DNA from 2 places in the Sediminibacterium sp. FW305-C-49 genome. Region 2 is predicted to be linked to the other one. Evidence: riboswitches for the same ligand, from Rfam matches in the RefSeq annotation. Region 2 holds a riboswitch; the other holds the start of a gene.
The links. A riboswitch is a leader RNA that binds a small molecule or an ion and turns the genes downstream of it on or off. The one in region 2 is predicted to bind S-adenosylmethionine.
Positions count from the first base shown of each region.

Region 1: another riboswitch for S-adenosylmethionine. It lies ahead of ACH3Z1_RS04140 (phosphoadenylyl-sulfate reductase); the one in region 2 lies ahead of ACH3Z1_RS00255 (trans-sulfuration enzyme family protein).

Region 1 covers NZ_JBIQXS010000001.1:992,557-998,611, reverse strand. Annotated here, with positions in the region: gene ACH3Z1_RS04150 (hypothetical protein) at 1-504, shown strand, start outside; gene ACH3Z1_RS04145 (nucleoid-associated protein) at 542-1,585, opposite strand; SAM riboswitch class I at 1,856-1,968, shown strand; gene ACH3Z1_RS04140 (phosphoadenylyl-sulfate reductase) at 2,186-2,923, shown strand; gene cysD (sulfate adenylyltransferase subunit CysD) at 3,008-3,916, shown strand; gene ACH3Z1_RS04130 (sulfate adenylyltransferase subunit 1) at 3,927-5,171, shown strand; gene ACH3Z1_RS04125 (serine O-acetyltransferase) at 5,174-6,007, shown strand; gene cysK (cysteine synthase A) at 6,018-6,055, shown strand, end outside.
Region 2 covers NZ_JBIQXS010000001.1:66,123-72,177, reverse strand. Annotated here, with positions in the region: gene ACH3Z1_RS00275 (M28 family peptidase) at 1-16, shown strand, start outside; gene ACH3Z1_RS00270 (alkaline phosphatase family protein) at 79-1,365, opposite strand; gene ACH3Z1_RS00265 (phosphatase PAP2 family protein) at 1,434-2,036, opposite strand; gene ACH3Z1_RS00260 (homoserine dehydrogenase) at 2,099-3,355, opposite strand; gene ACH3Z1_RS00255 (trans-sulfuration enzyme family protein) at 3,362-4,543, opposite strand; SAM riboswitch class I at 4,728-4,844, opposite strand; gene uvrA (excinuclease ABC subunit UvrA) at 5,033-6,055, shown strand, end outside.

The sequences.
Region 1 (6,055 bases), 930 kb from region 2:
CTAAGTTTTTCACAGGATGTTTCACTTACCAAAGGTGAAACAGTTAATTACCTGAAGAAAAAGCTGAATGAACTCAACGGAGAATACACAGTGAGGATTGGAGCAGCTACCAGTCTGGATGACAAATATGTATCAAATCCCTATCTGTATTTTAATGAAAGTATCATGACTTTTAGCTATAGCCTCTATTTCAGGCCATACAACAGCACAAGTCTTCCTTCCCTTTTTTGCGGTTATTCTTTTACTTTCAATCCTATGTATATTGATACCATTTATGCTCCGGCTACCGGTAGTGGCTTGATGAGTGTCTGGTTAAAAAAAGGTAATGGTAAGTATGCATGTACCTGTTCTCAATATTATCCTCAGTTCAATAAAAATGAAAATACCAGCTTAATCAGTTGGCCTGTTCCGATCAATGATCCTGATTATGCCAATAAAATCCGCAAAGCACTGTTGCACCTGAGAGACTTATTAAAAGCCGAAGACGACCCTTTCGGAGGATAGTAGTAACGGAGAAAATTTGCTCACAGCTTCCTCCCCCTTAGCTCTCTTCGTCAAAATAGAGCTTGTAATAATGCTTGCCACTCATTTCATCATATCCTTTTTCAATCAGGTCTTTTCTGCCGTGGATATATACGTGAAAGTTTTTGTCGAGCTTTAATACACTTTTAAAAATACGCTGCTGTTTTTTTACGGCTGCCAGATGAATATCGAAACTGTCTTCAATATTCACCTGTCTGGCTACTTCATATTGTTGTTTGTATTGGGTAAAGCTGTCAATCACTTCCGGATGATGTAATACTTCTTCCGCAAACTCCGTCAGGTTAAAAGATTCTTTGGAACTGAAGTATTCCATGCTGCGGTTCAGGTAATCGATCTGGTCACTTTTGCTGACATCAAATTTTTCATTCAATTCATTACTGATAAACAGTTTGCACATGCCCAGCGTATCATTTGTGTGGTGGTAGCTGTTGGCAGATCTGGTCACCTGTAAAAAATCAGAAACCCAGTATTGTGTGTCCTGTTTGTTGGTATTGTCTACCACGCAAACCACATAACCCTCTTCTCTGTTCTTTTTAAAAATCAAACAGCCTTTATCAAGTTTGTTGATGTTTACTCCATCTTCCGCAATCACTTCCCAGCTTTGACCATGCGGAAATACTTTTAAAAAGGTTTCCTTGGTTTCACTTTTGAATAAACCAATGGCATCCACATATTCGGTACCAAAAGGAACATTGCTGAAACGGGTAACATATAGTTCACCTTCTTTTACCCTTGCATGGGTGCTTTTCTGGTATAAAAAAGAAGCCAGTAAGGCAGATTGGGAAACAAAGCTTTTGGGATCATCAAAAATGCCATTCACATACTGGTACACTTCATTCAGCTCCAGGCTGCTGATATGGGTAAACTGGTATTGTTCATGTTCGTTAAAGGGTGAAAGAAAATACCTGGTGAGAAGACCTCTGACGATTTCATCGTTCAATGTTAAAGGGTTTACGGAGAGTTTCAATTCCTCACCCCTGGTAGGGTTACCCACTTTATGCAGGATCACCTGCTCTAATTGTACACTATCAATCTGAGTCATGCCGCAAAGTAAAACATCTCTTGCAGTTGGAGCAGGTTTTTGCTATTAGCTGTTAGGCGTTAGCAGTTGTTTAGAGGGTGTGCATGACTAGTGGTTTGTATCGGGTGGTTCACCGATTAATAAAAACCATCACTTTTAACAGTTAACCCTAACAGCCAATAGCTAATAGCTAACTGCTAACCCCCTAAATTGACATTTCTTTTACAAAAAAGTCTACTTATTTAGTAGGGAATATAATTTTCCCCCTATCTTTGTATTCGTTCTTATACATTCTTATCAAGAAAGGCGGAGGGAATTGGCCCTGTGAAGCCTTGGCAACCACTCTTATTTTATTGGAGCAAGGTGCCAAATCCGGTCCCGTCTCAGGCGGGATGAGATAAGTCAGTGTTCTTATACGTATACAGCAACTGTAATAATACAAGGCATTCTGACTGAGCATCGGGTGCCTTTTTTTATACCATGTCTGGAACGATTTAACTGAGCGTATGCAATTCAACAAAATGACACCATTATCAATGATTCACAACAGATGCTGTTGTTGTACCTGTAAATAGGTTACTGATACTTGCCTGCCCGCTTTCATCGATCCAAACAAAAATTATGTCACAAGTTCTCCATAGCAGCATAGCTGCGGATTTACAGCAAAAACTCCGGGACTATTCTCCTAAAGAAGCCATTGCTTTTCTGGCAGAAGCTTATCCGGATGCGGTTACTTTTTCCACCAGTTTCAGTTACGAGGACCAGGTGATTACAGATATTATACAAACCAATCATTTACCGGTATCCTTGTTTACACTCGATACAGGTCGTCTTTTTCCTGAAACCTATAGTACCTGGAGCCGCACACTGGAATTTTATAAAACCAGTATCAAAGCATATTACCCGGATGCACAGGCATTGTCTGCATACATTGAAACCAATGGTCCCAATGCCTTTTACGATTCACCGGAACTGAGATCAGCCTGTTGTAATATCCGGAAAGTCATACCCCTGAAAAAAGCATTATCAGGCAATGCCATCTGGATCACAGGTCTGCGGGCAGAACATTCACCTGCAAGGCAGGACCTTACATCGATTGAATGGGATGCATCGAACCAGATCATAAAATATCACCCCTTACTTAGCTGGACAACAGAAGAAGTAAAACAATATATCCATCAGAAAGCCATTCCATATAATCCTTTACACGACAAAGGTTTTGTGAGTATTGGTTGTGCACCTTGTACAAGGGCCATTAAACCGGGAGAGGATTTCAGGGCAGGTCGCTGGTGGTGGGAAGACAATAGCAAAAAAGAATGCGGATTGCATTCACATGAAATGAGCCATAACAAATCATGATAACAACAGAAATATTTATTGGCGAATTGCATGTGGCCAACATCAATAGAAATAAACACATGAAAACTTAAAAAAAGCAGAAGCATGAGTGCGTACAGATTAGATTATCTCGATCAGCTCGAATCGGAAGCCATACATATACTGCGCGAAGTGGCTGGCCAGTTTGAAAAACCGGCTTTATTGTTTAGTGGCGGTAAAGATTCCATTACGCTGGTGCACCTGGCTTTGAAAGCATTTCGTCCGGGTAAGTTTCCTTTCCCACTGGTGCATATTGATACAGGCCATAATTTTCCCGAGGCTTTACAGTTCAGAGATGAGCTGGCAGCCACAATTGGAGAAAAATTAGTGGTACGAAAAGTGGAAGATACCATCAAGTCAAGACAGCTCACTGAACCCAAAGGAAAATTTGCCAGCAGAAATGCTTTACAGACCTACACTTTACTCGATACGATAGAGGAATTTGGTTTTGATGCCTGTATCGGCGGTGCGAGACGTGATGAAGAAAAAGCGAGGGCCAAGGAAAGAATATTTTCAGTGAGAGATGAGTTTGGTCAGTGGAACCCCAAACTGCAACGCCCCGAATTATGGAACACTTATAACGGCCGAATCAGCAAAGGAGAAAATGTACGCGTGTTCCCCATCAGTAACTGGACGGAACTGGATATATGGAATTATATCAGGCGAGAAAATATTGCATTGCCTTCCATCTACTTTGCGCATGAGCGTACCGTGTTGGAACATGAGGGACAGCTTATTGCTTTATCTGAATTCATACAACTGGATGATACAGATTCGGTGGTTACCAAAAAAGTACGATACCGCACAGTGGGTGATATGACCTGTACCGCTGCAGTGGAATCAAATGCTTCCGGTATTGATGATATCATCAGGGAAATCACCGCAACTAAAACCAGTGAACGTGGTGAAACAAGAATTGATGATAAAGTAAGCGAAGCGGCAATGGAAGACAGAAAAAAGAATGGTTATTTCTAAAACAAAACAAATGGACTTACTCCGATTTATAACAGCAGGTAGTGTAGATGACGGGAAATCGACCCTGATAGGCCGTTTATTGTTCGACAGTAAATCGATCATGATCGATCACCTTGAAGCACTGGAAAAACAAAGTAAAAACAAGGAAGATGGTGAGATTGATCTCGCACTGCTTACCGATGGTTTAAGAGCCGAAAGAGAACAGGGCATTACCATTGATGTGGCCTATAAATATTTTGCTACCCCCAAACGGAAATTTATCATCGCCGATGCACCTGGTCATATCCAGTACACCCGGAACATGGTAACGGGCGCATCCAACTCCGATCTTGCTATTATTCTCATCGATGCAAGACATGGTGTGGTTGAACAAACAAGAAGACACTCCATCATTGCTTCATTGTTAAATATCCCGCATATAGTGGTGGCCATTAATAAAATGGACCTGGTGCAATACTCGCAGGATGTGTACAATAATATTGTGATTGATTATGCAGAAGTAGCCAAAAAACTGGGGTTGAAAGATGTACGTTATATCCCTATCAGCGCATTGAATGGAGATAATATTGTAGAGAAGACAGTAGCACTTGGCTGGTACGAAGGTCCTTCCTTGCTCGATATTCTTGAGACGGTAGAACTTGACAATGATATCGACTTAGTAAGAGCCCGTTTTCCGGTACAATATGTTATACGCCCGCAAACAGAAGAACTGCACGATTACCGGGGCTATGCCGGGAAAATCAACAGCGGGATCTACAAAAAAGGAGACCCGGTAACCATATTACCAGCCGGCACCAGCAGCACCATCAAAGCCATTGAGCATAATGGCAAAGAAGTGGATGAAGCATTTGCACCGCAAAGCGTTGTGATACATCTTGAAGATGATATTGATATCAGCCGTGGCGACCTGATTGTTAAAAAAGAGCACCAGCCCAAAGTGGCCAATGAAATAGAAGCTTTGCTATGCTGGATGGATCATAAAGCATTGGTGCCTGGCAATAAATATTTGTTACAGATCAACAGTAAGCAAGTGCGTTCGGTGGTAAAAGAAGTGAGCTATAAACTGGATGTTCACTCTCTGGAGCAAATTGCTTCACCCGAAACCGTGGCTCTCAATGATATTGTAAAAGTGATCATTAAAACAGCCAGTCCGGTAGCGTATGATGCTTACCAGGAGCTGAGAACCAATGGTGGCGCTATTTTAATTGATGAAACAAGTCATGTAACCGTTGGGGCCTGCATGATTCAATCATAACTATGGCAGAAGATATTTTTATACAACAGTTGTTTCAGCGAAACCGGAAAGCGTATCATGCTTTTCCTGATAAGGCACTGGCAGAAAATTTTATGGATGATCTGTTTAATTTTTTGTTCGGGTCTTACGAAAAGAAGTTCAATTCGGTAGAGAAACTGTCGGGGGAGTATGATGAAATACGTCATACTTTTTCTGCGATCTTGTTTGAACTCCTGCGGGATGAGAACAAGGTGAAAGAACATACTAATTCTTTTTTCAATGCTTTGCCTGCTATTTATGAGGCATTACTGAAAGATGCAGATGCAGTATTGGCTTTTGATCCGGCAGCAGAATCGATTGAAGAAGTGCTGGTGGCATATCCCGGCTTTTATGCAACAGCCATTTATCGTTTGTCTAATCAGTTATACCGCCAGCAGATTAAAACATTACCACGTTTGTTTGCAGAGTATGCACATAGTAAAACGGGCATTGATATTCATCCCGGAGCCAGTATCGGTTCATCCTTTGCCATTGACCATGGAACAGGTATAGTCATTGGCGAGACCACCGTAATTGGTGAGCGCGTAAAAATATACCAGGGTGTTACATTGGGTGCATTGAATGTAGACAAGGAGCTGGCCAGCACCAAACGCCATCCAACCATTGAAGATGATGTAATTATTTATTCAGGCGCAACCATATTAGGTGGTGGAACGGTGATAGGTGCCGGCAGTATTATTGGCGGCAATATCTGGTTAACACACAGTGTGGCACCCAATTCTGTCGTGTACCATAAAAGTGAAATAAAAATAAAAGATAAAGATCCTTTTCCTGAACCGTTAAATTTTGTGATTTAAAAACAATAACATGAAAGCAAACAGCATTTTAGCCACCATTGGCAATAC
Region 2 (6,055 bases):
GCGTTGGGAAGACTAGGGAAACAGAGGAATAACGAACAGAGAAATAAGGAATGAGAAAGTGGGGAAATTTCCACTTTCTCATTCCTTATTTCTTATTTCCTGTTTCTCTGTTTTCAACGCTTGTTCCAGCACTTCTTTCTTTCCATCAATTTTTGATGCATCATACTTCAGGCCGAGTATGGTGGCGATCATGGGGTATACATGTATGTTTTCAAAACCATCCATCTTCAGTCCTTTGTTAAAAGCCGGACCCCAGGTCTGGAAACTGGCGCGCATATCAGGAATGGCAGGATCGTAACCGTGTTTTCCCGGACTGGTGGGTCTACCCTGTCTGCTGAATATTTTTGGGAGACGGGCCATCAGCATAATGTCACCAATTCTGTTGAAACGATCATCAGTTGAACGGTAATGTAATGTTTCCGGCATTTCGTCTTTAAGGTAAACATCGTAATCAACGGCTTCTTTCTTTAATTGTTCGTACATAGCTGGTATGTCAGCTTTATCTTTTGCATAGAGCTGAACTACGGCACTGCCATTATTATGAGAAAATTTCGACTGGTCAATAGAAGCAGGATAAGGAAGAGTATGTTCGTAATCAACCTTCGTCATTCCGTGATCGGCTACAAAAACAAAATTCACCGGTAAACCTGATTTCTCCGCAACAGCATTTAATCTGCCAACACTTTCATCAACAAAATGAACAGCTTCCGCTGTTTCTTTACTGTCTGGTCCATATGTATGTGCTGCATGGTCTACTTCAGGGAAGTAAAAACTGATAAAATGAGGTCTCTTTTCTTCCGGTAATGCCAGCCATTGTTTTACTTTATCAATACGTGTATCAATGCTTATTTTCTCATTGTAGAAATAATGATAAGTAGGAAGCATGTTTTGAATAGGTGCTTCTGATGCCACCCAGTAAAAGCTGGCCGCAATCATTTGTTGCTGCTCTGCCAGTACCCATAATGGAGTACCGCCGTACCAGTAAGGATCTGCCACCATTTTTTTATCAGACATGGTATAGGTTTGATTTCTTCCTTTATCAAAAAAACTATTGTCTAATAAACCATGATGTGCCGGATATAAACCAGTAACAATGGTATAATGATTGGGAAAAGTAAGTGATGGGAAAGAGGGTGTCATATAAGACGCCGTAACGCCTTTTTTTCGTAGTTGCAACAGATTTTTAGCCTGATATTTTTCTGCAAAATCATGCCTGAATCCATCGGCAGATATGAGTATGACATACGGCTTCTGTTGCTGTACAGGACTATTTACCCTTCCCGGAATAATCTGTTCGGTTGTATCCTGACCTGATGTTGCAACCATCAAAAAGCAACACAGAATAGTATAAGCAAGTCTTTGCATGCATAAGATTTATGAAACAAAGCTAAGCGCTGAGAACTGTATTTTGGGTTAAGCGTATGACTTTACTGTCAATTTTTACCCCATTTATTCTGTAAGGCTGCGGAACAGATAATGGTAATGATGGCTGCTAGCATACCACCGGCCAGGTCTAGCGGAAAATGTTGCGCAAGATATACCCTCGAATAAGCAGCAATTAAAGCATACAATAGGCCAGCAAATACCACCCATTTCTTATCGATCAGTAAACAGGCCATGAGGAAAATGGTAAAAGCAGTAGTGGTATGGCCCGATGGAAAACTATTCATGGTATGCAGATCAACACCTGACACACTGTGAAAAAGGGAGTTGTCTGGAATCGCCAGGGATGGACGTGGCAGACCCTTAAAAAAAACATTCTTACTGAGCTGGGCAATCAGTGTTGAAATAATGATGCAGGCAAAAACCAGTATCCAGTATTTCCTCCGAAATGCCAGTATGAGTAAAGTAACGGGTACCCAGATGATTCCATCACCCAGATAAGTGCAAAATCTGAAGAATTGATCGGCGATTGGGCCAAGATTGGTATTCAACAATAAAAAAGCGTTTTCCTTTCCGTACCATGCCGAAAAACCAAATAAGAGGGCACTCAATAATAGTGTAATGAGTATTGCTGTTTGTAGGCTTTTAGGCATATGTAGCTTTGTCCTGTTCACAAAGCGAAGAAAAGGAAAACGCTGCTAACCTGCAATTCTGTTTATGCTACACCGGCCAGTTCCAGGCTTTTTTTCTTGAGTTTAATGATATCCAGATTATCAATGATCGGATCATTGGTAAGAATAAGTGAAGTGTTGTTTTCTTTCCACCATTCTTCCCCTGTTAATTTGCTTACATGCAATACGCCTACCAGGTATTTTCTTTCAGCTTCTGCATGCCATTCTTCAATCCATTCAAAATCTTCACGTGGAATGTATTTCCAGTCATCAAAACTTACATACACTTTCAGGTAAAAATCGTTGGTCAGGGTATGTGGTTTGTGGTGGTAAAGTTTTTTGTATTCGTATTTATAATTGTAGCGTAAAGCAGCAATATCGCTTAATACGGCAGAAGCAGTAGGGAAACTGCCGGCCCCTTTTCCATAAAAGAACTGTTTATCTGCAAAACCGCTTTCAATAACCACACCATTATATTCATTTTTCACGAAAGAAAGTGGCTCATCCTGTTTTACAAATTGAGGCAATACAAAAGCGGCAACCGAACCGTTCTTTAATTTTTTAGCCTGGGCAATCAGTTTGATGTCGAGGTTTTTTTCCTTGGCCACCAATGCATCACTTAGCTGAATATTCTGGATACCACTGAAGAGTACGTCATTAGGGCTGGTAACAATACCATAAGCATGGTTCAGGAGGATAACCCATTTGTTAAGTGCATCATATCCTTCCACATCTAATTTCGGATTGCTTTCGGCAAAGCCTAATTGCTGAGCAAGTAGAAGAGCCGACTGGAAATCGAGCTTATCCTCAAACATTTTGGTCAGGATAAAATTAGTTGATCCATTAACAATGGCTTTGATAGAATGAAGCAGGTCATTATCGTAATATTCCTCCAGGTTCCTGATGACAGGGATGGAAGCACAGGCGGAAGATTCATATAAAAATGACTGGCCGGTTTGCGCCTGTATTTCGAGCAATTCAGGTAAATGTTCAGCAATCATTTTTTTGCTGGCACTGACTACCGATTTACCGTTGCGTAATGCAGTTGAAACAATCTCAAAAGCGGCATTGGCGTCATCAATTACTTCTACGATTACATTGATCTCAGGATCACTCAGTAACACTTGTCTGTCGGTCGTAAATAAATCAGCAGGAGCATCTCTTTTCTTAGCTGCATTCCTGATACATACTTTTTTGATGCTGGCTTTTAATGAAGGTGTTTGCTGTAATACTTTGTACAAGCCTTCACCTACTACGCCAAATCCAAATAATCCAATCGTTAACTGTTTGTGTGCTTCCATTGCTGTTTATGCTATAGTGTTTGTTGAATATTGTTGTTGTTTAGAATATACACGGTCAAATGTGTCTGAAAGATCAGCCACGAGGTCCTCTGGTTCTTCGAGTCCAATTGATAAGCGTATCAGACTGTCTGAAACACCTGCGGATCTTCTTTTCTCAGCCGGAATAGATTTGTGGGTCATATTAGCCGGATGTGATACTAGACTTTTAATTCCACCCAGGCTTTCTGCGAGTTTGAATAGTTTGGTAGCACTAACAAAATCAATGGCTGCCTGCGCTGTATCTTCTTTCAGGGAGAAAGAAACGATACCGCCAAAATTTTTGGACTGCTTTTTTGCAACTTCGTGATTGGGGTGTGTACTTAAACCCGGATAGTACACTTTATCAACTGCCGGGTGCGATTCCAGAAACTGGGCAACAGCAAGTGCACTACTGCAATGCTGGCGAATACGCAGGTGAAGTGTTTCAATACCACGAATCACCAGCCAGCTATCAAATGGCCCCAATATGGCACCACAGGCATTCTGTAAATATTTTAACCGGGCACCGATTTCTTGGTCTTTGGCTACTACAATACCGGCAATCAGATCGCTGTGTCCGCCCAGGTATTTGGTAGCGCTGTGAATCACAATATCAGCTCCCAATGAAAGAGGTTGTTGTAAGGCAGGTGTAGCAAAAGTATTATCTACGCAAAGTAAACAGCCATTGGCTTTGGCCACTTTAGCAATGGCCGCAATGTCTGAAATTTTTAAAGTAGGGTTGGTAGGCGTTTCCAGCCAGATCAGTTTGGTTTTTGGGGTAATGGCATCCACAATATTAGCTACATCACTAGTGTCTACATAATGTACTTTAATGCCAAACTGTTCATATACATTATTAAAAAGACGGAAAGCACCACCATAAATATCATCAACGGCAACAATTTCATCTCCGGTCTTCAGTAGTTTGATGACATTGTCGATGGCTGCAAGTCCGCTGGCAAATGCAAGGCCCACTTCACCATTTTCCAGTTCGGCAATTAACTTTTCTAGTGTGGCACGTGTGGGGTTTCCGCTACGGGCATAATCATAACCTTTGTTTACACCAGGTGCCTCCTGCACAAAAGTGGAAGTTTGGTAAATGGGTACGGCAATGGCACCGGTAAGTGGGTCAACCGGAATACTGTGAATCAGTTGTGTTGCGTTGCTCATGTTAAACAGTTTGCTTCTTTCCTGAGAAAGAAATGATGAATGTTGTTAATCAGTGTTTTTCGCAGCAACAAATCCTGAAGGAGAGTGAACTTACCGGCAGAGCATAAAAAAAGCTCACCCGGTAAGTCAGATGAGCTTGAACTATGTAGAACGGCGAACCGTTTTGAAATCAAACTTTTACTCTGACTTATCTCTTTCCGCCTGTGGCGGAATCGGATTTGGCACCTTCGTACCGCTGAGTAAGCGATATGGGTTGCCAAGGCATCATCGGGCCAATTCCCTCTGCCTTTCTTGATAAGTTGTTGTTGAAAGAACTGGTACAAAAGTAGGGTGCTGCCGATCAATTTACCAAATCTGTATAAAAAATAAATTTGTTAATTCTGTGAAACCTTTTGCTGTAAAGCGTTTCGTCGCATAAAATTTTTTCCTAACACTCGTTCGCTTGCAACAAAAAGGCTGACCGGATGTTCTTATCTTTACCTTTCAGCTATGGCAAAAAAGACTTCACAGGAGAATAAAACATCTCCTCCATCATTTCAGGAAGAGCAGATTTCTGTGTACGGCGCGCGGGAGCATAACCTGAAAAATATCGACATAAGCATTCCTAAAAATAAACTGGTTGTTTTCACGGGCGTAAGCGGAAGCGGTAAATCATCTCTCGCTTTCGATACCATATATAATGAAGGACAACGCAGGTACATGGAAAGTTTCAGTGCCTACGCACGCCAGTTTATGGGCGATATGGAGAGACCCGATGTAGATAAAATTACCGGGCTTTCACCTGTTATTTCCATCGAACAAAAAACAACCAATAAGAACCCGCGATCTACGGTTGGTACCGTTACAGAAGTATATGACTTTATGCGTTTGTTATTTGCACGGATTGGGGAAGCATATAGTTACAACACGGGGAAGAAGATGATCAAGTTCAGCGAGGAAGAAATCGTTGACAATATTTTTCAGAAATACAAACAGAAAAAAATCACTTTACTGGCGCCATTGATTCGTGGTAGAAAAGGTCATTATCGTGAGCTATTTGAAGATATCCGCAAAAAAGGATTTCTCAAAGTAAGGGTTGACGGTGAAGTAATTGATCTCACACCCAAATTGCAGGTAGACCGTTATAAAATCCATGATATTGAAGTGGTAATAGACCGTTTGCAGGTAACGGATGGTATGCGGGTAAGATTGAGTCAAAGTGTACAGCAGACCCTGAAAATGGGCAAAGACCTGATGTTCCTCCTCATCAATGATACCAGTAAAGTTGTACAGTATTCCAAACAACTGATGTGTGAAGAGACGGGGATTAGTTATGAGGAACCTTCACCCAATGCATTTTCATTTAATTCACCCTATGGCGCCTGCCCGGTTTGCAAAGGATTAGGCAATGTTTATTCGGTGAGTATGGAAGCGGTGATACCTGATCGTTCACTGAGTATAAAAGAAGGAGGTATTGCACCGTTGGGTGAGCAACGGGATGCCTACATGTTCAGAAACGTAGAAGTACTCGCA